Regions from separate parts of the Catenulispora yoronensis genome, predicted to be linked through region 1. Evidence: riboswitches for the same ligand, from Rfam matches in the RefSeq annotation. Region 1 holds a riboswitch; the other holds the start of a gene.
What was found. Region 1 has a riboswitch for ZMP and ZTP ahead of ABD481_RS02935 (bifunctional 5,10-methylenetetrahydrofolate dehydrogenase/5,10-methenyltetrahydrofolate cyclohydrolase). Riboswitches for the same ligand answer to the same signal wherever they lie in the genome.

Region 1 (15,331 bases):
TCAGTCGAAGTCCTGCCCCACCGGTGACTGAAGGTCGGCCTCACCGGGGGCTGAAGGGTCGGCACCGCTGAAGGCTGGCCTCACCGGCCGCCGCAAGATTCTCCTCGCCGAAGGCTGGCCCCCACCGGCAGCCGAAAGGTCGGCCCCGCCAAAGGTTGGCCTCGCTGGCGGCCGAAGGTTGGCCCGCCAAAGGTTTGACCTCACCGGCAGCCGAAGGTTGGCACTCCCCAGCGGTCGAAGGTTTGCCCCACCGGCGGCCGCAAGGCTGAAGCGTGCCGCCTCCGCCCCCGGATCCTTCAGTCCTCTCCCTGGGTTTTTGGTTTGTTCTCCTCGGTCACGTCGGCAGGGCTTTGCCTACAGTACCGCCGACCAGGTGTCAAGTTCATGCAAGCCCAACCGCAGCGCCAGAACAAAGAGTGCGGGCATGGACTTGATACCTGGGCGGCGGTGCTGTACCCGTAGGGCTGCCGACGTGAGCGAGGGGAACAAACCCCCACCCCACAAACCGCCAGCGCAGAGACTAACCAGACCCCCCTATGGAGCTGGCGCCAGTTCTCCGAGGGATCCGAGGCCCTCGCCGGAGGCGCCTGCCTTACCCAGCTCTTGACTTTGCCTGGCTCTTGACTGGCTCTTGACTTCAACTAACGCTCGACCCTCGACCCAAACACCGCGAGGCGGCATCCCAGTCACCCGGAACACCGCCTCGTACCGGCCCACACGGCCCCACACGGCCCACACAGCCGACACGGCCCACGCAGACCCAAAAAACCCACGTAGAGGAGCGCAGACCCAACTACCGCTTAGCAGCAGTCTTCTTCGCCGGCGCCTTCTTCGCGGTGGTCGCGGTGGTTCGCTTAGCAGGCGCAGCCTTCTTCGCCGGGGCCTTGGCGACCTTCTTCGCGACCGGTCGGGCGGCCGCCTTCTTGGCCGGGGTGGCCTTCTTGGCCGGGGCCTTCTTCGCGGTGGCGGCCTTCTTCGCCGCCGCCTTGACGACGGTCGCCTTCTTGGCGGCGGCCTTCTTCGCGGGGGCTGCCTTCTTGGCGGGGGCGGCCTTCTTCGCGACGGTCTTCTTCGCGGCGACGGCCTTGGTGGCGGTCTTCTTGACCGGGGCGGCCTTCTTCGCGGGTGCCTTGGCCGGGGCCTTGGCGGCGACGGCCTTGGTGGCGGTCTTCTTGGCCGGAGCGGCCTTCTTCGCCACCGCCTTGGCGGTGGTCGCCTTCTTCGCCGTGGTCTTGGCGGCGGCCGGGGCCTTCTTGTCGCCGTTGACGATGTCCTTGAAGCCCTGGCCGGCCTTGAACTTCGGCGCCGAGGAGGCCTTGACCTTCACCGACTCACCGGTGCGGGGGTTGCGGGCGGTGCGAGCCGGGCGCTTGACCTTCTCGAAAGAGCCGAAGCCGGTGATGGAGACCTTCGTCCCACCGGCCACCGAGGAGACGATCGCGTCCAGGACCGCGTCCACCGCGTCGCCGGCGTCCTTCTTGCTCGCGTTGAGCTTGTCGGCGACGGCCTCGATCAGCTGGGCCTTGTTCATGTCTACCTACCCTTGGGCTGTTGGTGCGTTTTCGCTCTGATTTCGGCCGTACGTCGCATCCTTGCTCCGTATCAGAACCAATCGCACCGTATGGGGGCGCCAGAGGGCGAATCAAATACCTAGGGGTTAAATCACCCTTGTGTCGCAGTGTTTTTCCCAGAAGGGGTGTCTGCGGGGCTTGTGGCGGCCTCCGGGACGAGCGCCGACAACTCGCTGAAAAACGCTTCCAGCCGATGGGCCGCGACCGTCACGTCATGCCGCGCCAGGGCGGTGATCGCGAGCACTCTCTTGGTGAGTTCGGCCCGTCGCGGCGCCGGGATCCGTGGGTCGCCCAACGCCTTGTGCGCGTCCTTGAGGCGCGCGGCGAAGGCCGCGTAGCGCGAAGGACGAGGCCGAGAGGGGAGATCCGAGGGCATTCACCAATACTGCCCTCGGGAGCGGCCGAAGCAGAAACCGATCAAGACCGAGGGGCGCCGGTCCCGGACCGGCGCCCCTCGGTGTGGTGCTCGCTGTAGTGCTCACTGTGGTGCTTCAGCGGTGCTTCAGCGGTGCTTCTGTGGTGCGTGCTGCTGCTCGCCCCGGTACTCGCCGTACTGTCGAGCCTCAGGCAGCCTCAGACAGCCGCAGGCAGCGTACGCGGCTTGTAAGCCGGCCGCTCCGTCTCGAACTCGTCGATCACCTCGCCGTGGCGCAGCGTCAGGCTGATGTCGTCCAGCCCTTCCAGCAGGCGCCACCGCGTGTAGTCATCCACCTCGAAAGTGAACACATGCCCCTCGACGCGCACCTCGCGCGCTTCGAGGTCCACCGTCACCTCAGCCTCGGGGTGGTTCTCCAACAACTTCCACAACAGCTCGATGTCGTCCTGCGCCAGCACCGCCGTCAGCAGCCCGTCCTTGGCGGAGTTGCCGCGGAAGATGTCCGCGAAACGCGCCGAGAGCACGACCTTGAACCCGTAGTCCTTCAGCGCCCACACCGCGTGCTCGCGCGAGGAGCCGGTCCCGAAGTCCGGTCCGGCCACCAGGACCGAGACGCCCTGGTACTGCTCCTGGTTCAGGATGAACTCGGGGTCGGCGCGCCACGCGGCGAACAGCCCGTCCTCGAATCCGGTGCGGGTGATGCGCTTGAGGTACACCGCCGGGATGATCTGGTCGGTGTCGACGTTGGACCGGCGCAGCGGCAGCGCGCGCCCCGTGTGCGTCGTGAACTTCTCCATGTCCTGCCAGCTCCTTCTCGTCGGCCGGTTCAGGCGGCCAGGTCCGACGGGGACGACAGCGTCCCCCTGATCGCGGTGGCGGCGGCGACCAGCGGCGACACCAGGTGGGTGCGGCCGCCCTTGCCCTGGCGGCCTTCGAAGTTGCGGTTGGAGGTGGACGCCGAGCGCTCGCCGGGCGCCAGCTGGTCGGGGTTCATGCCCAGGCACATCGAGCAGCCCGCGAAGCGCCATTCGGCGCCGGCCGCCAGGAACACCTCGTGCAGACCCTCGGCCTCGGCCTCCAGCCGGACCCGCGCGGAGCCCGGGACCACCAGCATCCGCACGCCGTCGGCGACCTTGTGGCCCTTGATGACGGCGGCCGCGGCGCGCAGGTCCTCCAGCCGGCCGTTGGTGCACGAGCCCAGGAAGACGGTGTCGACCCTGATCTCGCGCAGCGGGGTGCCGGCCTCCAGGCCCATGTATTCCAACGCCTTGCGGGCCGCGGTCTTGTCCACCTCGGCCTCGAAGTCGGCGTCCGGGTCCGGGACCGAGGCCGACAGCGGCAGGCCCTGGCCGGGGTTGGTGCCCCAGGTGACGTACGGGGTCAGCGCGTCGCCGTCGATGACCACCTCGGCGTCGAAGGTCGCGCCCTCGTCGGTGCGCAGCGTCCGCCAGTACTCGACGGCGGCGTCCCAGTCGGCGCCGGCCGGCGCGTGCGCGCGGCCCTTCAGGTAGGCGAAGGTGGTCTCGTCCGGGGCGATCATCCCGGCCCGGGCGCCGGCCTCGATGGACATGTTGCAGACCGTCATCCGGCCCTCCATCGACAGCTTCTCGATGGCCTCGCCGCGGTACTCCAGGACGTAGCCCTGGCCGCCTCCGGTGCCGATCCGCGCGATGACCGCCAGCACCACGTCCTTGGCGGTGACGCCCTCGCCCAGCGCGCCGGTGACCGTCACGGCCATCGTCTTGAACGGCTTGAGCGGCAGCGTCTGGGTGGCCAGCACATGCTCGACCTCGCTGGTGCCGATGCCGAAGGCCAGGGCGCCGAAGGCGCCGTGGGTGGAGGTGTGGGAGTCGCCGCAGACCACGGTCATCCCGGGCTGGGTCAGGCCCAGCTGCGGGCCCACCACGTGCACGATGCCCTGCTGGGCGTCGCCGAGCGGGTGGATCCGCACGCCGAAGTCCGCACAGTTCTTGCGCAGCGTCTCGATCTGCAGCCGGGACACCGGGTCGGCGATCGGCTTGTCGATGTCGAGGGTGGGGGTGTTGTGGTCCTCGGTGGCGATGGTGAGCTCGGGGCGCCGCACCTGGCGGCCGGCCGCGCGCAGGCCGTCGAAGGCCTGCGGCGAGGTCACCTCGTGCAGCAGGTGCAGGTCGATGTAGAGCAGGTCGGGCTCGCCGTCGGCCGAGCGGACCACGTGGTCCGCCCACACCTTCTCGGCCAGGGTGTGGGGCATCGTCGCTCCTGTCTTTCCCACTACGGTTCGCATCTGTCGCCATCGGCGGCCCGGGGATTCGATCTTTCCGGGCCGGACGCCTTGCGTCTCGGGATCTGAGACGGCAGAATTCGGTCTATGGACAACTCTAGCGGAGTCGGCGTCCTGGACAAGGCCGCCGTCGTACTCAGCGCCTTGGAGGCGGGCCCCACCACCTTGGCGGGACTGGTCACGGCCACGGGTTTGGCCCGTCCCACGGCCCACCGTCTGGCCGTCGCACTCGAACACCATCGTCTCGTATCCCGGGACATGCAGGGCCGGTTCATCCTCGGCCCCCGACTGCAGGAACTGGCCTCGGCGGCCGGCGAGGACCGGCTGCTGGCCGCGGCCGGACCGGTGCTGGCCGCGCTGCGCGACCACACCGGCGAATCGGCGCAGCTCTACCGGCGCCAGGGCGATCTGCGGGTCTGCGTCGCGGCCGCCGAGCGCATGTCAGGGCTGCGCGACACCGTGCCGATCGGCTCGGCGCTGCCGATGACCGCCGGCTCGGCCGCGCAGATCCTGCTGGCCTGGGAGGAGCCGGACCGGCTGCACCGCGGGCTGCAGGGCGCCCGGTTCACCGCCACCACGCTGGCCGGCGTGCGGCGGCGCGGCTGGTCGCAATCGGTGGCCGAGCGCGAGCAGGGCGTGGCCTCGGTGTCGGCGCCGGTGCGCGGACCGAACAACCGGGTGATCGCGGCGGTGTCGGTCTCCGGGCCGATCGAGCGCCTGACCCGGCAGCCGGGGCGGCTGCACGCGCAGTCGGTGGTGGAAGCCGCGGCGCGGCTGAGCGAAGCGGTGAAGCGCGGCTCCTGACCGGAGCGCGCAGGACTCGTACCAGTCGGCGCGCATGGCGCACACTGGTCGCGTGGGATTCATTCGGGATCGACGACACAACGGCGTGTCCGTCGCCCGGCTCCGGCCGATGGCCGCGGTGCTGGCGACGATGGCCATGGGCACCGCCGCGGGATGCTCGGGAAGCAGCACCCGGGCCGATTCCCGACCCGCCATCTCCACAGTCTCCACAGTCTCCACCGCTTCCAACACGTCCAATGCTTCCAACACTTCCACCGCCTCCACCGCGGGGGTATCAGCGGTCAGACTCGACGGCGCGGTCTACGGACGGCCTGCGGACGGCGGCACTCAAGTCTTCGCCGCAACGGAGAACAACACGGTCTACGCACTCTCACCGACCGACGGATCGGTGAAGTGGAGCAAGCACTTGGCCGCACCGTTCCGGCCGCACGGATGCGGGAACATCGTCCCGCTGGGGATCACCGGGGCCCCGGTCTACGATCCCGATTCCCATCTCGTCTACGTGGTCACGGAGGACCCGGACGCGAAGCACGTCCTGTACGGACTGGCCGCCTCGGACGGCCACGTGGTCTCGCAAGTAGAGGTCGACGCACCGGTCGGCGACCGAGCCTTCTTGCAACAGCGCCCCGCACTCACCTTGTGGCACGGACATGTGTTCGCGGTCTTCGGCGGTCTCGCCGGCGACTGCGGCGACTACACCGGCGCCGTCGCATCCGTCGACACCGCCACAGGATCCGTGCATTGGTTCGAGGCCTCGACCTCCGGACGCGGCGGCATGTGGGCGCCGGGCGCACCCGGGATCGGCGACGACCGCTTGTATTTCTCCATCGGCAACGGCAACGCCGACAAGGCGGGCGAGCCCTTCGACGGCACCGACTCGGTCGTGGCGCTGGACGAGAACGCCCAGCGCGTGGACCTGTTCGCGCCGACGTCCTGGGCCGCCGACAACGCCAACGACGCGGATCTGGGTTCGATGAACCCCGCACTGGCCGCCGGACATGTGATCATCGCGGGGAAATCAGGACAGGGATATCTGCTGGACCCGGAGCACCTCGCGACCACGACCCCGACCACCTTCCCGGCCTGCGCGGCCTTCGGAGCGGCGGCGGTCGACGGGGACGTGGTCTACCTGCCGTGCGCGGACGGCACACGCGCCTTCCGGATCAGCGCCCAGCCGACCGCGCTCTGGCACGCGCCGAAGGCCAACGGACAACCGGTGCTGAGCAACGGACGGATCTGGGTCACCGACTGGGACGACGGCGAGCTGTACGCACTCGACCCGGCCACCGGCGCCACCGACCGCCGCTTCGCAGTCGGCACGCTGCCGCATTTCGCCACCCCGACCGTCGTCGGCGCCAAGCTGTTCCTGGGCACGACGGACGGCGTGGCGATCGTGACTCCCTGAATCAGCGGCGCCCGAGCTGCCGCCGCGCCGCCGCGACCGTCTGCTCCAGCAGCACCGCGATCGTCATCGGCCCGACCCCGCCGGGCACCGGCGTGATCAGGCTCGCCGTCCGCGCGGCGGAGTCGAAGTCCACATCACCGACGTTGCCGGGGTTGTAGCCGGCGTCGATGACGACGGCACCGGGCTTCACGGCGTCACCGGTGAGGAAACGCGGCTTGCCGACAGCGGCGACCAGGACATCGGCCTGGCGCGTCAACGACGCCAGGTCGGCCGTCTTCGAGTGGCAGTACGTCACCGTCGCGTCCCGCGCCAGCAGCAGCATCCCGACCGGCTTGCCGAGGATCGGGCTGCGGCCGACGACCACCGCGTGCTTGCCCGCGAGCTCGACGGAGTACGCCTCCAGCAGGCGCATGATCCCGCCCGGCGTGGCGGAGGCGAATCCGGGTTCGCCGAAAGCCATCGCGGCGAAGGAGTGCATGGTGACGCCGTCGACGTCCTTCTCCGGCGCGATGGCCTCGAACGCGGCGCGCTCATCGATGTGCGCCGGGACCGGGTGCTGGAGCAGGATTCCGTGGACCCGCGAGTCCTCGGACAGCTCGGTCAGGACCGCGACGAGTTCGGCGGTGGTCGCCGACTCCGGCAACTCCACATGCCGGGAGTCGATGCCGGCCTTCGCGCTGCGGCTCTGCTTCATCCGCACGTAGGTCACGGAAGCGGGGTCGGCGCCGACCAGCACAGTGGCCAGACACGGCGTGACGCCGGTGACGGCCTTCAGCGCCGCGGCGTCCGCGGTCGCCTGCTCGACGATGCGGCGAGCGACCGCGGTGCCGTCCATCAGCACGGCGGAGGTGGTCTCGGTCATGGGCGTGCCTCCTGGGCGTCGTCACTACGAATCGCCCAGGCGCACGGCAGAAGACCAGAGGGTCGGGCCGCTCCCCGGTGGTGACCCACCTCAGCGCCAGTCACGGCCTGACGCAGAGCTTACCCGCGGCCCGCCCCACCCCGCCGAGCCGTAAATCAGGACTCACGCATCCGGAGCGATCTTCGCCATCACATTGATGATGCGGTCCATCGCGTCGCCGCCCTGGGGGTCGGTCAAGTTCGCGAGCATCTTCAGCGTGAAGCGCATCAGCATCGGGTGCGACAGGCCGCGCTGGGTGGCCAGGCTCATCACCTTCGGGTTGCCGATCAACTTCACGAACAGGCGGCCCATCGTGTAGTAACCGCCGTAGGTGTCCTTCAGCGCGCGCGGGTACGCCGACAGCGCCCGCTCCCGCTCAAGGCCCACCGGACGCGCCAGCGCCTGCGCGATCACGTCCGCCGCCAGCTCCCCGGACTCCATCGCGTACGCGATGCCCTCGCCGTTGAACGGGTTCACCATGCCGCCGGCGTCGCCGACCAGCAGCACGCCGCGGGTGTAGTGCGGCTGCCGGTTGAAGCCCATCGGCAGCGCCGCGCCGCGGATCGGCTCGGTGCGGTTCTCGTCGTTGAAGCCCCACTCCTCCGGCGTGTTCTTCAGCCACGCGCGCAGCAGATCCGGGTACTTCACGTTGCGGAACGACTTGGTGGTGTTCAGGATGCCCAGGCCCACGTTGGAGGTGCCGTCGCCCATGCCGAACACCCAGCCGTAGCCGGGCAGCAGCCGCTCGCCGTCCCACAGCTCAAGCCACGACTCCAGGTAGTCGTCATTGGTGCGCGGGGACTTGTAGTACGTGCGGTAGGCCACGCCCATCGGGCGGTCGTCGCGCTTGTGCAGGCCCAGCGCGATCGACAGCCGGGTGGAGTTGCCGTCGGCGGCGACGATCAGCGGGGCGTGGTACGAAGTCTCGCGCTTCCCGCCGTCGGCGTCGGTGATGCGCGCGGTCACACCGATCACCCGGTTGCTGCGCGGGTCCACGACCGGACCGGTGACGTTGGTGTTCTCCCGCAGCCGGGCCCCGGCCTTCTCGGCCTGCCGGGCCAGGATCTGGTCGAAGTCGGCGCGCGGGCGCACCAGGCCGTAGTTCGGGTACGCGGCCAGGTCCGGCCAGTTCATCTCCAGCCGCATGCCGCCGCCGATGATCCGCAGGCCCTTGTTGTGCAGCCAGCCGGCCTCCTCGGAGGTGTCCACGCCCATCCGCACCAGCTGCTTCACGGCGCGCGGCGTCAGGCCGTCGCCGCACACCTTCTCGCGCGGGAACTGGGACTTCTCCAGGAGCAGCACGTCCAGGCCGGCGGTCGCCAGGTGGTACGCGGTCGCCGAGCCCGAGGGCCCGGCGCCGACCACAATGACGTCGGCGACGTTCTCCGAAGGCACGGTCGCGTTGCCGGCCGGGGCGGGGGAAACAGATTCGGCGGTCACGAGGCCGATTCTAGGCCCCCGACATGCAAGCTATGGCGCTTGCCCACCCTCACTGGGAGCGGGCTTCAATCTCGCGGTGTTGTCCTGCGCCGGATGGTCCTTGCCGGCCGGCCCGGCGGCGAACGCCAGCAGCAGGTTCGCGGTCACCCGCTGCGCGAAGGCGTGCGCCGGCCCGTCCATCTTGTCGGTGCACCCGCCGTCGACCAGCGCGCAGTTCCAGCGCATCGTGCCGGTGGCGAACACGCCGGCGCCGGAGGGCACGGTGTAGTAGGCCGCGTCGGCATAGGACTTGGTCTTGCGGCAGGTGATCGGCGAGTGCGAGATGGCCTGGATCGGGTGCGGGGTGCCGCTGTCGGAGACCACGCGGTCGTACTCGACGCCCACCAGCCCCTTGAACGCCTGGCCCGCCTTGGCCCCGGTGCCGGCCAGCAGCCAGGACGACGGGTCGTAGACGACGAAGTCCGCGTTGGCCGGATTGCACTCGTAGAGCACGCCGGTCAGCACGTTCTCCGGCCGCGGCTGCGGCGGATAGCGCCAGTCCTGCGTGGCCTCCGCCGGATTGGTCACGTGCATCGGGTCCTCGGCCGCGTCCTTGTAGTCGACCTGGACGCGGTCCTTGCCCAGCGGCGAGTCCTCGAACCGGATGTGCCGGAAGACGGCATTCGCTCCGAGGAAGGCCACGTTGGTCCCGGCGTCGCGCGCCTTGGTGACGGTGTCCCGCATCTGCGACGACCAGTACTCGTCATGCCCCAACGTGACGATGGCCCGGGCGCCCTGGAACAGGCCGGGGTCCTCGTGCAGGTCCAGGTCGGTGGCGTAGGCGAGCTGGAGGTTGTGCTCCGCGGCCACCTTCTCGGCGAAGACGATCGAGGACTGCTCGTAGGTCTGGAAGCGGTCGGCGCCCGTGGTGTCGTAGGGCCGGTCGAAGGACACGATGCGGGCCCGGTGCGCGTAGTCGTTCTTGGGGCCGCCGCTGTAGAGGTCGAAGCCGCCGTAGGAGTTGTAGGCCTGCCAGGTGGTGACCGCGTTGATCAGCACCACCTTGCCCGCGGTGGATGTCGACTTGACGGTGATCGGCACGAACCGCGAGCCCTTGGCGAGCGCCTTGCCGGGAATCCCCACCGGGTCCAGGCGGATCAGGTAGGAACCCTCCGGCCAGCCGCCGGTCGGCACCGTCAGCGACGGCTGCCAGGCGGTGCTGACGGTGTTCACCTGCGCCTTGACCGTCGCCGCGGGCTGGATCCGGCCGGGCGTCGCCGCGGACTTCCAGACCTGGCGGCCCTGCGCGCCGTTGTAGTACCCGATGCGGAACGCGGTGGCGGTGAACTGCTGCGCGATGGTGTTCACGTACAGCTTGAACGGCTGCCCGGAGGTGACGGCGACCTGGTCGGCGAAGCCCTCGATGCCGTGGTCGTCGCCGCTGTCGATGCCGGCCTTCCAGGCCGGCGCGCCCGGCTGCGCGTTCTCCGCCTTGACGTCGAGGGCGCCGGCCGGCGCCGCCGGGGCGACCGCCGGACCGCCGGACGTCCCCGCGGCGGCCCCACCGGGACTGCTAGTACTCGGACCCGACTTCTTCGAGCCGCCCCCCGAACACGCCGCCGCCGATGCCACCAGGAGCACCACGGCGGCGAGTGCTGCCGCCCGGCCTATTCGAGCCTTCACAGGCTCAATCTTCCTTGATCCCACGATGCAATGCGACGATTCCGCCAGTCAGGTTACGGAACGCGACGCGGCGCCATCCGGCCTTGCCGATGATCGCGGCGAGTTCGCGCTGGTCCGGCCAGGCCCGGATGGACTCGGCGAGGTACACGTAGGCGTCCGGGTTCGAACTCACCTTCGTCGCGACCGCCGGCAGCGCCTTCATCAGGTACTCGATGTAGACGGTGCGCAGCGGCGCCACCGCGGGCCGGGAGAACTCGCAGACCACCAGCCGCCCGCCGGGCTTGGTGACCCGCAGCATCTCGCGCAGCGCCGAGTCCGTGTCCTGCACGTTGCGCAGGCCGAAGGAGATGGTGACGGCGTCGAAGACGCCGTCCCGGAACGGCAGCCGGGTGGCGTCGCCGGCCGCGAACGTCAGCTGCGGCAGGCGGCGCTTGCCGACCTGGAGCATCCCGAGCGAGAAGTCGCAGGACACGGTCTGGGCCCCGGCGTTGTGGAACGGCTGGGTGCTGGTCCCGGTGCCGGCCGCGAGGTCCAGGACGCGCTGCCCGGGCCGGGCGGCGACGGCGTCGCGCACGGCGCGGCGCCACAGGCGGGTCTGGCCGAGCGCCAGGACGTCGTTGGTCAGGTCGTAGCGTTCGGCCACGCCGTCGAACATGGCGGCGACTTCGTGGGGCTGCTTGTCCAGCGATGCTCGGCTCACGCGGCCGATTCTCTCACCCGGGCCGGCGGCCTCAGACCTTGCGGTGCACGATCGTCCCGTCCAGCACGGTGATCACGCAGCGGCCGTGATCGATCAGCTGCCGGTACGGGTCGGCGTCGGCCGGGTCCGGCACCGCGAACACGGCGAAGTCGGCGCGCACGCCGGGCTCCAGCCGTCCGACCCGCTCCGGGCCCTCGGTCAGGCCCAGCGCGGCGGCGCCGCCCAGGGTCGCGGCCTCCACGATCCGGTGGTCCAGGTCGTCGGCGGTGTAGCCCTGCTCGCGGGCCACGACGCGCAGCGCGCGGGCCTCGTCCAGCAGGTCCAGCGACGGCGAGGAGGCGGCGGAGTCGGTGCCGATCCCGATCGGCGAGCCCTCCGCCAGGTAGGCGGCCACCGGCGGCTCTCCGGCCTCCAGGATCCGGTTCGAGCGCACGCACAGCGCGACCGCGGTGCCGCGCTCGCGCAGCAGCGCGCGGTCGGAGGCGCTGACGTGGATGCCGTGCGCGATGTGGCAGTCGGCGCCCAGCGCGCCGCGCGCGTCGGCCCACTCCACCGGGGTCAGGCCGGTGCCGCGGTCCAGGACGTCGGAGAAGTCCAGCCCGAACTGCTTGGCGTTCTGGGCGAACGGCCCGGTGCCGGTCAGGACGTACTCGGACTCCTGCGCGGTCTCGGCGATGTGCGGGTGCAGCCGCTTGCCGCGCTCGTGCGCGATGGCGACGCAGTCCTCGTACACGCCGGTGCTGATGGTGAACGGCGTGTGCGGGGAGACGCCCCGGACCGGCACGCCGGCGCCGTCGACCGCGGCGAGGAACTCGGAGCGGCGCCCGGCGGCCCAGGAGGCGTCGTCGGCGAAGACCGCCTCGATGTAGGACACGCCGCGGATCCCGCTGCGGGCGATCGCGGAGAGCACGACCGGCTCGGTGACGATGTCCGCGACCGCGGTGGTCCCGGTCTCCAGGTACGCGTGCAGGCCGCGGCGCGTGGACTCCTGCCACATGGCGTCGGTGAAGGTGGCCCGGCGCGCGACCATCTGGTGCAGCCACTCGGGGAACGGCAATCCCGAGGAGGCCAGGTCGCCGAAGTCGAAGTACTGGGTGTGGGCGTGGCTGTTGACCAGCCCGGGGGCCAGGATGCCGGGCCAGTCCCGGACCCGGGCGCCCGGATGCGCGGCGGTCAGGTCGGCGCGGGTGCCGACAGCCGTGACGCGGCCGTTGTCGACGAGGATCGCGCCGTCGCGGATCGGGGCGGAGGTCATCGGGAGGACGAGCGGGGCGGCGTGGAGGGTCAGCACGGTTCGAGGTTATGCCACCGGCTGAAGGGACGGGACGTGCTGCCCGCGTTCGCGGGCAGCAGGTCCCCTTCCGGACCGACGAGCCGGCGTCAGTCCTTCAGACCCGGCAGCACCCGGGTGTGCTCGATGCGCACGGCCTTCAGCTTCGCCGGGTCCAGCCCGAGCAGCCGCAGGATGGTCGGCGCGATCTGCGTGGTCTCCACCGGGGCGCCGTTCACGCCGCGCTCGGCGACGCCCGCGCCGGACACCACGATCGGCACGTTGCGGTCGTCGGCGTCGGCGCCGCCGTGCTCGGCGATCTTGCCCTTGCCGCCGGTGTAGACGACGCCGTGCTGCACGATGCCGAACAGGTCCGGCACGCGCTGGTCGCCGCGCCCGACGTGGAAGTAGTCGCGCGCCTCCTCGCCCGCGTAGACCTTGGACAGGCCGCCGTTGGTGAACGCCTTCGGGTTGCCGCTGATGTCGGTACCGGTGCCGCTGGCGGACAGCAGGTACCGCTTGGCGAAGTCGGCAGCCGCCTGGCTGCGGTCGTTCAGCCACATCATCACGGCGTCGTCGTCGGTGGCCATCGCCACCAGGTCGCCGGCGCCGGGGTGGGCCGCCTTCCAGGCCGCGTTAAGGCCGTCGATGAGCTTGCCGTCGTCGATGCGGGTCAGCGCGGCCGGGTCCTTCGGGGACTGGCCGTGCTTGGCCGACAGCACGATGGCGGTGCTGTCCTGCAGGCCCTTGGCCTTCAGCTCGGCGGTGAACCGGCCGACCTCGCTGTTGACGAAGTCCAGCGATCCGGCCAGCAGCGGCCCCGGGGTCCGGCCGTCGGCGAGGTAGCCGCCGCCCTGGCCCTCGGAGGTGGGCAGCTTCTGCGCGGTGGAGACCGACTGGAAGTTCAGGCCGAACAGGGCCGGCACGCCGACCTTGGTCTTGCCGCTGTGGTCGTAGCCGTCGATCTCGTTGAGGACGGCCTGGACCTTGTAGTCGTCGTACTGGCGGGTGGCCGCGTTGTCCTTGGTCCAGTCCTGCCCGGCCGGCAGCGCCGGGTCCTGGCTGTTGATCTCCGGAGTGAACAGGTCCTCGATGCCGGTGCCGGACGGGCCGTTCAGCAGCTCGTACGCGGCGTGCTTGTCGGACCACGCGGTGCGCAGCCCGGCCTGGCGGGCCACTTCGAAGACGGTGTTCACCTGCAGGTACTGGTGCGGGTAGACCGGCTTGCAGGTCTTGGGGTCGACCGGCAGGGTCTTGGGGTCGATCAGGTTCCGGGCCTGGCCGGTCAGGTTCAGGATCGAGCCCGGCAGGCCGGCCAGGCCCTGGCCGGCGTCGATCGAGTTCTGGTTCAGGTCGTCGCCCTCGGTGTAGGCGACCTCGGTGCCCAGCGGGACGCTGCCGTCGCACTTCGTGGTGCCGGGCGGCAGCAGCGCGTGGTTGTAGGAGTCGTCGTAGTAGACCCCGGTGGTGCCCGGGTTGCCGCCGGTGACCTGGGCGGTCATGCCCGGGAAGGAGTCCGACGGGACCGGGGTGGAGGCGTCGGAGAAGTCGACGCCGCCGCGGACCAGCCGGGCCAGGGCCGAATCCGGGTGCTGCTTCACGTACCAGGCCAGGTCGGACTGGTGCAGGCCGTCGACGGAGACGAGCAGGACGTGCTTGGCGGACGCGTGGTCGCGCCCGTGCGCGGCGGCCTGCGAGGGCGCGGCGGCCAGCACACCGCCGAGCAACGCGGAGACGCCGCCGGCGACGGCGAGCCGAGTGATGGTGCGAGACAAGGTTGGGACCCCCTTGTGACGTGCGACGGCCCGAACGCGGCCCCGATGGCCGCGCGCCGCGTGTCATCGTCGAACCCGAAAATGGCCGACACCCCCACCGATGGCTGAACACCGGGCCAACGACGCGCTCCCCGACGATGTCCGCGGCCCCAAATCGGGGCGGGCACTACGCAATCAGGAGAACCCCTGATGAGCCAGGGCGGCCGCGAGGCGGTCCGGGTGCCGGGTCGGGACCAGCCACAGCGCGCTGATCTCTGTGGTGTGGCCGCGACTGAAGGAGTCCACGTTCAAGTAGTTGCCGAAGTAGCGGCGCGGCGGCGGCGGTTCCCCGGCCACGGCGGCGGTCTCGGCGAGTTCGACGATCAGCACCGCGCGGGCGAACGGCGGCACCAGCACCCCGGCCGGGATGCTGAAGGCGGCCATGCCGCGCGGCACACCCCAATACCGGGTCGGGCTGAAGACCCGGCGGGCCCGCATCATGGCGTCGACCAGCCGCGGACCGGTCTCGATCCGCGCCGCGGCGACCGCGGTCCACGGGATCTGATACACCCCGCGGGCCGCGCCCAGGGCGCCGACGGTGAGGCCCGCGTCGTCGAGCACGATCCCGGTGCGCCGGTTCCGCATCAGCAGACTGATGTAAATCAGGAACGGCGGGGCCAGCGGCACCACCGGGACCAGCACGAACCACGCCGGGGCCGCGACGATCCCGAGCGCCACTGCCGCCGCGACCAGCAGCGCGGGCAGCACGCCGCCGAGCGCGACCAATGGTGCGCTCAGCGCGGAGCGCCGCTCCCGGTACCGCTCGGCTCCGGACAACGGCTCACCAGGAACCGGTGGCGAACACCCGGCCGAGCAGCGTCCGCAGCTCCTCCGCGGTCAGCACGGTGACCTCGTCAGGGGTCTGCGGATCGGTGCGGAACAGCCGGACGTGCGCCGTCGGCCCGGCCCCGAGCACCGAGATCCCGGCCTCGGTCACCGGCCGGCCGTCGTGGTGCTTGAAGCGGCGGATGTCGTAGGGATAGGAGCCGGCCTGGTCCTGCCTGGCCACCATGGCGACCTCGGTCAGGACGTCGACCGCGGCCGCCTCGGACAGCAGGAGGTAACGCGTCATCCAGCCCAGCGGGCCGAGCTTCTTGGCGTTCTTGTAGGGCTGGTCGGCCGGCA
Region 2 (13,103 bases), on a different contig from region 1:
GTGGTGGGTTCGGTGCCGGCGTGGGCCCAGCAGTTGGCGCCTGCCTTCGGGCGGCCGGCGTGGGCCTCGATCCAGGCGCATGACCTCACCTACACGATGCCGCCGTCGCTGGTGCGTGGGGCTCTCATCCGGTTCGACGACACCGACTCGGCGGACGTCCACGAGTTGAACCTGGGCAAGCTCCTGCCCGGTAAGACCGTGGACGACGCCAAGGGGTGGTTCGCCGCCTCCGCCAACAACCCCCTCGTGGACCCGGGCCCACCGCCGTTCACCTTCGAGGGCGGCTACGGCGCCGTGGTGCCCGGCCAGGGCGGCTGGTTCCGCGTCGAGGCCGACCCGGGGCGGTACATCGCGTTCTGCCTGGTGCCTGATGACGAGACGGGCAAGTCGCACGCCTCCATGGGGATGGTTACCGGGTTCACGGTGCTGGCTGACTGAATCCGTCTTCTGCGACCGTTCGACTCAAGCGGCGCGGCTCACGGGAAGACCGTGGGCCGCGCCTTCCGCATTGCCCGGCTTCGCTCTGCTGGGCAGCCCCGACCTCGCTGTGCGGGCAGCCCCGCCTACTCCCCGAGCAGCTCCGCCAACGCCGCGCGCAGCTGGCCCCACGGGAAGCGCGGATCGTCGTCCTCCGGCTGGATGAAGCGCACTCCGGCCTCGAACAGCGTCTGCGCATGGGCGTCGAACGCGGGGTGCTTCTGCAACTCCGGCTTGGCCCAGACGGTCGCCGCGATGGGCAGGCCCGCGCCGAGGTATTCGTTGAGGATTCCCAGCGCCAGCGTGTCGCTGATCCCCAGCGCCCACTTGTTGACCGTGTTGAACGTCACCGGCGCCACCAACAGCGCGTCCGGCGGCGGCAGCACGTCCGCCTCGCCGGGCCGGCGGGGCTCCACGCGGACCGGGTAGCCGGTGGCGACGGAGACCGCCGCCGGGTCCAGGAACCGCTCCCCGGAGGGCGTGCACAGGACGCAGACGGTCCACCCGTCGGATTGCAGCCCCGGCACGGCCTCGGGGTGCGACAGCAGTTCCGCGGCGGGCGGGGCGCCGCACGCGATCAGGTAGAGCACAGGCACAGTCGGGTCCTCCCGGCTTGTCAGGGACATTCTGTCGTTTCGTCCGCGACGCCCCCGCGGTGGGGGGCATGATGGGACTCGAATTCAGGACGTTCCTCATTTGAGAGGCCCAGCATGGCCACCTACGAGCCGGAGACCGACGGCGGTCGCATCCGCCGCCTCCGCAAGCGCGCCGGCCTGACCCAGGCCGAGTTCGGGCAACTCATGGGCCGCTCCCAGGGATGGGTGTCAGGCATCGAGAACGGCGACATCGAGTTGGATTCGGTGACCCTGATCGTACGCGCCGCGAGCGTGCTGAAGGTCTATCCCAACGAAATCACCGGCCGCCCCTACGATCCCGGCACCCCGGCCGAGGACCGCGGGCACCGGGCCATCCCGGCCATCCGCCGCGTGGTCTCGCGGCACGACCTGCCCCCGGACTGGCCGGCCGACCCCCGCCCCCGGCGGGAGCTGCGCCAGGCCGTGGCCGAGCTCACGGTGCTGCGGATGGCGGCCCGCTACGCGGACCTCGGAGAGGCCGCCCCGAGCCTGATCCGGGAGCTCCACGCCGCCGCCTACCTCGCCCCCTCCGGGACCGAGTCCGAGCGGCTGCACGGGCTGCTGGCCCGGGCGTATCGGGAGGCTGACACGGTCGCGCACGAGCTCGGCTACGACGACCTGTCCACGCTCACCACCGAGCGCTTCCGGGCCGCCGCGGACCGGGCCGGCGACCCGTGCCTGGCAGTGGTCTTCGACTACCTGCGGGTCCGGGACCTGTGGGCCGCGGACCTGTGGCCGGACGCCCTCGGCGTGATCGACGGCGCGATCGGCGCGATCGGCGAGCCCCGCAGCGACGCGCAGGCCTCGGTCTGGGGCTCGCTGCAACTGCGGGCCGCCATCACCGCGGCCCTGTCCTCCGACGAGACCGAGGCCTGGCAGCGGATCGCCCTGGCCGCCGAGACCGCCGAGCGGATCGGCGACGGCTGCGACCCCTACAAGCTGTGCTTCGGCCCGGCGAACGTCGCCATCCATGGCGTGGCGGTGGCGGTGGAGGTGCGCGACGGCGCGCGCGCCGTCCAACTCGCCTCGCAGGTCCGCATGCCCCCGAACTTCCCGGCCTCCCGCCGCGGACGGTTCCACCTCGACTTCGCGCGTGGATGGATTTACTACGGGGGATATGAACAGGCGCTGAACGAGATTGAACGAGCAGAGCGCATCGCACCGTTGTTGGTCCGGAACAACCCCGTGGCCAAGGCCGCGGTACGGTCCCTGCTCAGCCATGAGCGGCGCAGCCAGCGCGAGCGGCTGCGGCGCATCGCCGGGCGGATGCACATTTCGTGAAGGGGGTGGGGTGAGCAGGGGACCGGAATCAGTCCAGGCGCCGCAGCTCCTTGCGGTAGCGCACGCCGTTGGCGACATAGCGGGCCACCGCGTCGTCGAACGCGCCCTCGGCGACGGCGTCCTCGCGGATCTTGGCGGGGACGCCCAGAGCCATGGCCCGGGCCGGCACCTCGACGTTGTTGCCCACGACGGCACCGGCGCCCACAAGCGCCCCGCCGCGCACGATCGCCTTGTGCAGCACCACGGACCCCGAACCGATCAGACATCCGTCCTCCACCACGCAACCCTCCAGGTGCGCGATGTGACCAACGACACAATCCGAGCCGATCACTGTGGGCAACATCTCAGTGGCGTGGACGACGGTCCCGTCCTGGATCGACGTACGGTCGCCGATCGTAATCCTGCCGTAATCGCCACGAAGTACCGCGCCAGGCCATACTGTGCTTCCCGCACCCACCTTGACCTGGCCGATCACGGTCGCCTCCGGGTGGATGTAGGCCTCGGGGTGGATTTCCGGCACTGCGTTACCGATTGCGTAGACGGCCATGGTTGGTCATCCTTCCTGGGTGTGACTGCCGTGATGTCCGGAACAAAGGGGGATGGATCGGTACTCGAGCGACACCGGATCACCGGCCCGGATCACCTGTTCGGGTCTGTTCCGGGGTGTCGATTGCGTAACGGGTCTTGAAGTACGGCACAATCTGCGCTTCAGCGGGCACAATCGCGCTCCTTTCCGCGTTACTGCGCTGACGGCACAACGCCGACGGCGTTCGCGCGCAGACGGTAGCGCACCGTATGTGCCGGCCGCCGGAGGCGCCCCGCCGCCACCGCACAGAACAGCACCAACACGACGACTAACAGCCGTCAGGGGAGAGGGATCGAGAATGGCTACCGACTACGACACACCGCGCAAGACCGACGACGACCTCAACGAGGACAGCCTGGAGGAGCTGAAGGCCCGCCGCACCGACAAGGCCGCGGGGCTGGCGGACCTGGACGAGGGCGACAACGAGTCCCTCGAGCTCCCCGGAGCGGATCTGTCGAACGAGGAGCTGTCGGTCCGCGTGTTGCCGCGCCAGGCCGATGAGTTCACGTGCACCAGCTGTTTCCTGGTGCATCACCGCAGCCAGCTGGCGCGGGAGAAGGGGAACGAGATGATTTGCAAGGACTGCGCCTGATGCGGGTGTAGTCGCGGAGGTAGTCTCTGTGCCCCTCGGGCCCCGCTATGGCGGGGCCTTCGTCTTTTCCCGGCGCGGATCGCGGGCTGCTGGAGCCCGCGCCGAGCGCCGGCCCGCAAGCACCGACCGGGCAAGCACCAACCACGCAAAGTACCGACCGCGCAAAGTACCGACCGCGCAAAGTACCGACCCCGCAAGCACCGACCGCAGAACCGCCGCCGCCGACCGCTATCGCCGCGCCAGCGCCTTGGCGAGCTTCTCCGGCCGCCGCGTCGACAAGTACAGATACGGCGTCGGGTCGGCGGGGTCGCTGACCTCCACCTTGACCGCCGTCCGGACGTAGCCCCGCAGCAGCATGAAGGCCCGGGCGTCGGCCTCCGTGGTCCGCAGCCGGCGCGCCGCTTCGGCGTCCAGGGCGGTGGCTGCCCCGAGCGCCGTGAGAGGGAGACGTGCCGGACCGGCTTCCAGGAAGCCGTCGTGCACCCGGACTGCGACGCGGCCGTAGGCGATCACCAGAGCGGCGCAGACGACGGCCGTCCCGGCCATCGCGACCAGGGCCGCCGGCGCGCTCGCGCGCAGAAAGATCAGGCCCGCCATCACCGCGGCCAGGGCCGTGATCGCCCACCACGCGGGCGGGGCGGTGAGGCGTTCCTCATAGCTGCTGGTGTCCGTGCCTGCCATGCCGACAATCTGCCATATCCGGGCCTTGCCGACCGGGGTGGGGTGGACGGTCCCGCGCTCAGGCGCCTCCGGGGTCGTCGGAGCGCCGGTCCGAGGCGTCCCAGCCCGGTACCGCGGTGATCGAGGTGGGGTCGACGTCCCATTCCCGCCCGCCTCCGGGCGGCCGGAGCCAGGCGCGGGCCCGGGTGTAGGCCATCAAGCGGCCGATGCGGCCTTCGGCGTCGCGGACGAGGGTTCCGACCTGGGGACGTCCGTCCGTTTCGGGGGTCTTCATGGACTTCATACCGAGGAAGTTAGGACGGCCGGGCGGCTCGGATATCAGTGGAAGTGATACGGCGCGGATACAGAGAGTGGACGACGGCCCCCCGATCGGGTGTGAGCGTGGCCACGCGGGGTCGGTGGGGGGCGGCGCTTGCCGGTAGATTCCTCCCCGTGAGACCTGCCTCGACCACTCCGCCGCCGGACGCCGTCATGCCGGAGAAGCACCCCAACGCCCCCGCCGCCGGTACCAAGCTCGGTTCGCATTACTCGCGCTGCTTCGGGTGCGGGGATGACGCGCTGGGCGGTCTGCGGGTGTCCTCCACCGTCGGTGAGGGGGTGAGCGTCACCACCGAGTTCACCGTCACCGAGAACCACCAGGGCGCGCCGGGCCTGGCCCACGGCGGCCTGCTGGCCCTGGCCTTCGACGAGGCGCTGGGCGCGGTGAACTGGCTGATCGGCGCCATCGCCGTGACCGGCCGCCTGGAGACCGACTACCTGCTCCCGGTCCCGGTCGGCACCACGCTGCACATCACCGCGCAGTGCGACGGGATCGCCGGGCGCAAGATCTTCACCTCCGCCGAGGGCCGCCTGGACGGCCCGGAGGGCCCGGTCGCGGTGCGCGCCACCGCGATCTTCATCCAGGTCGGCGTCGACCACTTCCTGTCCAACGGCCGCCTGGAGGACGTGCAGGAGGCCATGCACGACCCCGAGCAGCTCCGGGCCGCCCGGGCGTTCGAGGTCAATCCGTAGTGGCGCCGGTGGACGTCCTCATCCAGCGGCTCGATCCCACATTGCCGGTGCCCGCGTACGCCCATCCGGGGGACGCCGGCGCCGATCTGCTCACCACCGTGGACGCCACCCTGGCGCCGGGGGAGCGGGCGGTGCTGCCCACCGGGATCGCGATCGCGCTGCCGGACGGCTACGCCGCCTTCGTGCACCCGCGCTCCGGGCTGGCCGCGCGCTGCGGCGTCGCGATGGTGAACGCGCCGGGCACCATCGACGCCGGGTACCGTGGAGAGATCAAGATCATCCTGGTCAACCTGGACCCGCGCGAGCCGGTCGTGCTCCGGCGGGGCGACCGGATTGCCCAGCTTGTAGTACAAAAGGTCGAGAAGGCGGTCTTCCACGAGGTCGCCGAGCTCCCCGGGTCGCACCGCGGAGAGGGCGGTTTCGGTTCGACCGGCACGGCGGCGGGAACACCCGTCTAGATCCCGCGCGTTTCCCCTAGAGAGGCCGTGTGACGGTACTCTCACCGGGGCCGCGCGACGACAGGCGCACGCCTCCGTGGAGCAGAGCGCTGCGTCAGTGGGACGCAGAGATAGAGAGAGTGGGAAGCCGTGGTTTTCCGACGCGGACAGAAGGCCGAATCCGGCCGGCGCGACCGGGTGAGCGAGGCCGACGCCTACGGCGACCTGAGCGAGGCCAAGGAGGAGGAGCGCAAGCTCACCCTCGCCGACGTCTCGCGGGCCGCGGGCCCCTGGGACTTCAACGAGGTCGAGGACCCCAAGGCCGGCCGCGTGGACCTGGGCGCCCTGCTGGTGCCCGCGGTCGAGGGCATGGAGCTGCGCCTGGAGATGGCCGACGCCGACCAGGTGATCGCGGCCACCGTGGTGGCCCGCCAGTCGGCGGTGCAGCTGCAGGCGTTCGCCGCCCCGCGCAGCGAGGGCATCTGGGCCGAGGTCCGCGGCGAGATCGCGCTGGAGATCTCCAAGCAGGGCGGCACCGTGGACGAGCGCGAGGGGCCGTTCGGCGTGGAGCTGCGGGCCCAGGTGCCGGTGCAGGCCCCGGACGGCAGCCGCGGCATCCAGCTGGTGCGCTTCATCGGCGTCGACGGCCCGCGCTGGTTCCTGCGCGGCGTGGTCTCCGGCCAGGGCGCGGTGCAGCCGCAGGAGGCGCGTGACATAGAGCACGTCTTCCGCGACACCGTGGTGAGCCGGGGCAATTCGCCCATGGCCCCCCGCGACCCGATCCCGCTGCGGATGCCGGCCGAGGCCCAGCAGGCCATGCAGGCCCAGGCCGACGCCGAGGCCGGCGAGCCGGGCAACCAGTACGAGCAGGGCGACCTGAACCCGTTCCGGCGCGGTCCGGAGATCACCGAGACCCGCTGAGCGCGGCCGGGGCGGTCGTCCCGGTGTGAGCCGGATCGCGTGGATCCGGCCCCAGGAGTGACAAGCGGGCCGAGCAGTCCTGTTCAGGGCGGCTCGGCCCGCTACAGTTCGCAGTATGTCCTTGGAGAGCGGCCAGCGGGCCGAACCGACGAGCCGGGGCCGCCACGCCGGGCCGACGGACCACGACACGCAGCGCGACCAGGAAGCCTTCGAAGGGGTCATGCAGACCGCGCTGGACGGCGTGGTCGTGGACGTGACGCTGGGCGCCGAGGAGGCGGCCAGGGTAGCCGCGGCCAAGGAGGCCGAGGCCAAGGCCTACGAGGACGCCGTCAAGAAGGCCTTCGGCGGCAAGATGGGCATGGCCGACGCCGGCCTGCCGGCCATCGTCTTCCTGATCGTCTACACCGCCACCAACAACCTGAACCCGGCCGCCATCGGCTCGGTGGCGGTCGCGGTGGTGATGTTCGCGATCCGGCTGCTGCGTCGCGAGACCCTCCAGCACGCCTTCTCCGGCCTGTTCGGGGTGCTGGTGTGCGCGGCCTTCGCCAAGTTCTCCGGCCACGCGCAGAACTACTATCTGCCCGGCATCCTGATCAACCTCGGCTCGTTCCTGCTGTTCGCCGGGACCGCGCTGTTCCGCTGGCCGATCGTCGGGCTGATGATCGGACCGATCACCGGCGAGATGACCACCTGGAAGCAGGTGCCCGGCCGGCTGCGCGCGTTCACCAACGCCACCTGGCTGCTGGCCGCGCTGTTCGCGGTCAAGCTCGCGGTGCAGGTGCCGCTGTACCTGACCCACCACACCACCGCGCTCGGCGTGATGAAGCTGGTCCTGGGCTACCCGCCGTACCTGGCCTGCCTGTACTTCGCCTGGCAGATGATCAAGAACGCGCCGCCGCCGGTGATGCCCGAGTCGGCCGAGGACGCCGAGCCGACCGAGGGCGCCGAGGCCGCGGTCGAGGGTAACGATCCGGCGTAGGGCCGCAACGCGGGGCGGTCGCCGACTCGTCACAACGGCATGCGACGACACGTCCTCAACGCCTTGTCCGCTCTTGCCGCGGTGACTGCCCTCACAGTGTCCGGCTGCTCGTCGAGCGCCTCCAAGTCCGCCTCGGCGGGCGCGAAGGGCGCCGCGGCGTCCACCCCGGCCACCCCGGCCAAACCCTCCCCGTCGATCGAGGCGGTGTGCCTCCAGGGCGTGGCCGGCGTCGACAAGACGGTCACCCATTTCCCCGGCGGCAACGGCCACACGGTCGAGGCCTACACCACCGGCACCGGCCCGATCGGGGTGGTGCTGGCGCACCAGGTGGACTCCACCCTGTGCCAGTGGTCCGACATCCGGAACGACTTCCCGGACAAGGACTACACCGTGATGGCCATCACCATGGGCGGCGGCATCGACACCGACGTGGTGAAGGCGGTCGAGAAGCTGCGGGCCAAGGGATTGCAGAAGATCGTGCTGGTCGGGGCCTCGATGGGCGGCACCGCGGTGCTGACCGCGGCCGGGGAGATCACCCCTCCGGTGCAGGCCGTGGTCTCGCTGTCCGGACCGGCGGGGTACGGCAACGCCGACGCCTACGGCTCGGTCGAGAAATTCCAGATACCGGTCGCGTTCTTCGCCGGGGAGCAGGACCTGACCTTCGCGACCGACGCGCAGAAGATGTACGACGCCGCCACCGAGAAGGACAAGACGATCCACATCCTCAAGGACGACCCCGACCACGGCGTCGACCTGTGGCCGCAGGTGAAGGACGAGGTGTTCTCGTTCATCACCAAGCACACGCAGTGACCCGGCGCCGGTGCCGGTGCCGGTAACGGCGAAGGGCCCGCGGGAGCATTCCCGCGGGCCCTTCGGCACGTCATAGGGCTAGTCCGCCTGCTCCTCGCCGGCCACGGCCGGCGACAGCAGCTCCTCCAGCTCCTCCTCGCGGTCCACGTGCGCCACGAACAGCAGCTCGTCCAGCGCGGCGAGGGGCTCCTCCGGCGTCGGGATCAGCACCCGGCCGCCGCGGATGATGGTCACCAGCGCGGTGTCCTCCGGCCAGGCCACCTCGCCCACGGTGGTGCCGACCAGCGCGGTGTCCTTCGGCAGGGTCAGTTCCACCAGGTTGGCGTCGCCCTGGCTGAAGCGCAGCAGCCGGACCAGGTCGCCGACCGAGACGGCCTCCTCGACCAGCGCGGACAGCAGGCGCGGGGTGGACACCGCGACGTCCACGCCCCACTTCTCGTCGAACATCCACTCGTTCTTCGGGTGGTTGATCCGGGCGACCACCCTCGGCACGCCGTACTCGGTCTTGGCCAGCAGCGACACCACCAGGTTGGCCTTGTCGTCGCCGGTCGCGGCGACCACCACGTTGCAGCGCTGGAGCGCCGCCTCGTCCAGCGAGGAGATCTCGCAGGCGTCGGCCAGCAGCCATTCGGCGGTCGGCAGGCCCTCCACCGCGATCCGCGACGGGTCGCGGTCGATCAGCAGCACCTCGTGGCCGTTCTCCAGCAGCTCCTTGGCGATGGAGCTGCCGACGTTGCCCGCCCCGGCGATTGCGACACGCATCAGGCGCCCGGTCCCTTCGCGAAGACTTCCTCGACCCGCGCCACGTCGTCGGGGGTCACCATGACCTGCACCAGGTCGCCGTCCTGCAGCACGGTGTCGGCGGCCGGCAGCACGCCCTCGCCCAGCCGGGTCAGGAACCCGATCCGGACGCCCGCGGCCTCCTCCAGCCGGGCCACCCGGTGGCCCATCCAGCCCGGGTCCACGTGCACCTCGACCAGCGCCACCTGGCCGCTGGGGTCGCGCCACATCTCGGTGGAGCCGGCCGGCAGCAGGCGCCGCAGCATCTGGTCGGCGGTCCACCGCACGGTGGCCACGGTCGGGATGCCCAGGCGCTGGTATATCTCGGCGCGGCGCGGGTCGTAGATGCGCGCGCAGACGTTCTCGACTCCGAAGTTCTCCCGAGCCACTCGCGCGGCGATGATGTTCGAGTTGTCGCCGCTGGACACCGCGGCGAACGCCGCGGCCTCGGCGATCCCCGCCTCGGCGAGGGTGTCGCGGTCGAATCCGGTGCCGGTCACCCGGCGGCCCGCGAAATGCGGGCTCAGCCTGCGGAAGGCTCCCGGGTCCTGATCGATGACCGCGACCGTGTGGCCGAGATCCTCCAGGCTGTGCGCCAGGGTGGAGCCCACCCGGCCGCACCCCATGATGACGACGTGCACGTTCGACCCTCTCGGGAGACTTCGGACGATGAGACTTTCGATGTTCGTATCTCGACGGTACTACGGGGTGTGAAGGCTCGTTCGCACGCCCGGCGGTGGGCGCGGACCGCACCCCCTAGGCTGGACGCGTGAACCGACCCGCAGCACGCCGCAGCCCGTCCGAGGCCGATTCCGGCCGCCGTACAGCCGCCCAGAACGGCCGCGAGGAGCGCCCCGGCGGCGACGGCTCCCGCGACGGCTCCCGGGCCGGGCGGGGGCGCCCGGAGCGCCCGGAGCGCCCGCAGAGCCCGTCGGAGCGGCCGGACCGGTCCCGGTCGCGGCGGGACCGGCCGGAGCGGGCCGGCGACGCCGTCGGCACCCGGATCGAGGTCGAGGTCGGGCCGCCCGGCCACGGCGGCTTCTGCGTCGCGCGGCACGAGGGGCGCGCGGTGTTCGTGCGGCACGCGCTGCCCGGCGAACGGGTGGTGGCGGTGGTGACCGAGGGCGACGCGAAGGACTCCTTCTGGCGGGCCGACGCGGTGGAGGTCCTGGCCGCCTCCGAGGACCGGGTGGAGCCGCCGTGCGAGTACGCCGGGCCCGGCCGCTGCGGCGGCTGCGACTGGCAGCATGTCGCCTACGAGGCGCAGCTGCGCCTCAAGGGGCAGGTGGTGGAGGAGCAGCTGCGCAGGCTCGCGAAGCTGGACCGCGAGGTGGTCGTCGAGGAGGTCGGCTCGCCGTTCGGCTGGCGGACCCGGGTGCAGTTCGCGGTGGACGCCGACGGGCAGCTCGGCTTCCGCAAGCACCGCTCGCACGAGGTCGTGCCGGTGGAGGAGTGCGCCATCGCGTCCGCCGGGGTGGACGAGGTCGGGGCGCTCCAGCGGGACTGGCCCGGCATGGAGACCGTCGAGGTGATCGCCGCGACCGGCTCGGCGGACCGCGCCCTGGTGGTGACGCCGCACCGCGGGGAGCAGATGCCGTATGTGGACGCCGACGTGAAGGTGTCCGTCCTGCGCGGCGTCTCGCGGAACACGCACATTTCCGGGGTGCAGCGGATCCACGGCCGTCCCTATGTGCGCGAGGTCGCCGAGGGGCGCACCTGGCGGGTCAGCGGCAGCGGGTTCTGGCAGGTGCATCCGGCGGCGCCGGACGTGCTCACCGAGGCCGTCCTGGACTTCCTGGAGCCGGCCGCCGGCGAGGTCGCCCTGGACCTCTACTGCGGCGTCGGCCTGTTCGCGGTGCCGCTGGCCGAGGCGGTCGGCGAGGACGGCGCGGTGCTGGCCGTGGAGCTGGACCGGCAGGCGATCAAGGACGCCGCGCACAACCTGGGCTTCGAGGAGGACGTCGAGGAGAGCGCCGAGTTCCCGTGGGTCGATCTGGTCGAGGGCTCGGTCGACGAGGTGCTCGCCGACGACGGGTACGTGCCGGACCAGGCGGACGTCGTCGTCCTGGACCCGCCGCGGGCCGGGGCCGGGCGCGAGGTGTGCGCGCGGATCGCGGCGCTGGCGCCGCGCGCGGTCGCGTACGTGGCCTGCGACCCGGCCGCGCTGGCGCGCGACGTGGCCTACTTCGCCGACGCCGGCTACGAACTGATCGATCTGCGCGCCTTCGACCTGTTCCCCATGACTCGGCATGTGGAATGCGTGGCGCTCCTGGAACCCGTCCAGCGATAGCATCTTCTCAACGCGACTGGCGCAGAACGCGCGTTTTTATAGGCAAGCGTCCTATAAGGCACGCGCGAAGGTGGAACGAACCACCGGGAAGCGAGAATTCAGAGCGGGCACCGTGCGCCTGGGTGTCCTTCCGGACGATGACGCCCGAGGAGGCATCACATGCACTCGCCCGCCATTCCCGAACTCGCCGCCGAAGACCCGGAGATCGCCGGCCTCATCGAGGACGAAGCACGCCGCCAGTACGAGAAGATCCGGATGATCGCCTCGGAGAACTACGTCTCCACGGCGGTCCTGGAGGCTTCCAGCACGGTCCTGACCAACAAGTACTCCGAGGGCTACGCCGGCCGTCGCTACTACGAGGGCCAGCAGTTCATCGACCCGGTCGAGAGCATCGCGATCGACCGGGCCAAGGCGCTGTTCGGCGTCGACCACGCCAACGTGCAGCCCTACTCCGGCTCCCCGGCGAACCTCGCCGTCTACCTGGCCTTCCTGAAGCCGGGCGACACCTTCATGGGCGCCGGCCTGGCCGCCGGCGGCCACCTGACCCACGGCTCGCCGGTGTCGGTGACCGGCAAGTGGTTCAACCCGGTGGCCTACGGCGTGTCCCGCGAGACCGGCATCGTCGACATGAACGACGTCCGCGACCTGGCGCTCAAGGAACGCCCGAAGGTCATCTTCTGCGGCGGCACCGCGATCCCCCGGATCATCGACTACCCGGCCTTCGCCGACATCGCCAAGGAGATCGACGCCATCCTGGTGGCCGACATCGCCCACATCGCCGGCCTGATCGCCGGCGGCGCCCACCCCTCCCCGGTCGGCTACGCGGACGTGATCACCACCACCACCCACAAGACCCTCCGCGGCCCCCGCGGCGCGATGATCATGACGACCGAGGAGTACGCCACCCCCATCGACAAGGCCGTCTTCCCCGGCCTGCAAGGCGGCCCCCACAACCACACCACCGCCGGCATCGCGGTGGCACTACGCGAGGCGGCGCAGCCGGCGTTCCGCGTCTACGCGGAGACGGTCGTGGCCAACGCCAAGGCGCTCGCCACCGCCCTCACCGAACGCGGCTGGGACCTGGTGTCCGGCGGCACCGACAACCATCTGATCCTCGCCGACCTGACCCCGAAGGGCGTCACCGGCAAGGTCGCCGCCAAGGCCCTGGACGCGGCGGGCATCGAACTGAACTACAACTCGGTCCCCTTCGACCCCCGCAAGCCTTTCGACCCGTCCGGCATCCGCCTGGGCGCCGCCGCGATCACCACGCGCGGGCTGCTGCCCGAGCAGATGGGACAGATCGCGGGGTGGATGGACGAGACGGTGGAGGCTGCCGCCAAGGGCGACACTGAGCAGTATGCGCGGATCGCTGGTGAGGTGCGGGAGCTGATGACGCAGTATCCGATGCCGGGGTGGGTGTGAGGGCTGGAGATTGAAGGGTTGAGGAGTTGAAGGGTTGAGAGAAGGCGCTGCTGGCTTGTGGTCGGCAGCGCCTTTTTGGTTGGAAGTCGATCAAAAGTTAGTCAAAGGCTGAGGATCAAGGTCAAGAGCTGGGTAAGGCAGGCGCCTCCGGCGAGGGCCTCTGATCCCTCGGAGAACTGGCGCTAGTCCATAGGGGGGTCT

Region 2: linked by a shared signal. The riboswitch ahead of glyA (serine hydroxymethyltransferase) and the one ahead of ABD481_RS02935 (bifunctional 5,10-methylenetetrahydrofolate dehydrogenase/5,10-methenyltetrahydrofolate cyclohydrolase) in region 1 are both predicted to bind ZMP and ZTP.

The regions. Positions count from the first base shown of each region.
Region 1 covers NZ_BAAAQN010000002.1:317,281-332,611, reverse strand. The annotation lists gene ABD481_RS02965 (HU family DNA-binding protein) at 794-1,531, opposite strand; gene ABD481_RS02960 (SCO5555 family protein) at 1,663-1,947, opposite strand; gene leuD (3-isopropylmalate dehydratase small subunit) at 2,145-2,744, opposite strand; gene leuC (3-isopropylmalate dehydratase large subunit) at 2,774-4,180, opposite strand; gene ABD481_RS02945 (IclR family transcriptional regulator) at 4,298-5,014, shown strand; gene ABD481_RS02940 (outer membrane protein assembly factor BamB family protein) at 5,067-6,419, shown strand; gene ABD481_RS02935 (bifunctional 5,10-methylenetetrahydrofolate dehydrogenase/5,10-methenyltetrahydrofolate cyclohydrolase) at 6,421-7,281, opposite strand; ZMP/ZTP riboswitch at 7,308-7,395, opposite strand; gene ABD481_RS02930 (geranylgeranyl reductase family protein) at 7,444-8,760, opposite strand; gene ABD481_RS02925 (N,N-dimethylformamidase beta subunit family domain-containing protein) at 8,791-10,422, opposite strand; gene ABD481_RS02920 (demethylmenaquinone methyltransferase) at 10,427-11,122, opposite strand; gene ABD481_RS02915 (amidohydrolase family protein) at 11,154-12,413, opposite strand; gene ABD481_RS02910 (alkaline phosphatase family protein) at 12,503-14,167, opposite strand; gene ABD481_RS02905 (hypothetical protein) at 14,342-14,983, opposite strand; gene ABD481_RS02900 (hypothetical protein) at 14,988-15,331, opposite strand, start outside.
Region 2 covers NZ_BAAAQN010000113.1:1,231-14,333, forward strand. The annotation lists gene ABD481_RS45570 (hypothetical protein) at 1-438, shown strand, start outside; gene ABD481_RS45575 (flavoprotein) at 564-1,073, opposite strand; gene ABD481_RS45580 (helix-turn-helix domain-containing protein) at 1,188-2,393, shown strand; gene ABD481_RS45585 (gamma carbonic anhydrase family protein) at 2,422-2,940, opposite strand; gene ABD481_RS45590 (DUF4193 domain-containing protein) at 3,278-3,571, shown strand; gene ABD481_RS45595 (DUF3093 domain-containing protein) at 3,800-4,252, opposite strand; gene ABD481_RS45600 (hypothetical protein) at 4,311-4,535, opposite strand; gene ABD481_RS45605 (PaaI family thioesterase) at 4,724-5,263, shown strand; gene dut (dUTP diphosphatase) at 5,263-5,721, shown strand; gene ABD481_RS45615 (DUF3710 domain-containing protein) at 5,851-6,621, shown strand; gene ABD481_RS45620 (DUF3159 domain-containing protein) at 6,737-7,600, shown strand; gene ABD481_RS45625 (alpha/beta hydrolase family protein) at 7,682-8,410, shown strand; gene ABD481_RS45630 (potassium channel family protein) at 8,489-9,172, opposite strand; gene ABD481_RS45635 (potassium channel family protein) at 9,172-9,831, opposite strand; gene ABD481_RS45640 (class I SAM-dependent RNA methyltransferase) at 9,960-11,480, shown strand; ZMP/ZTP riboswitch at 11,483-11,611, shown strand; gene glyA (serine hydroxymethyltransferase) at 11,640-12,902, shown strand.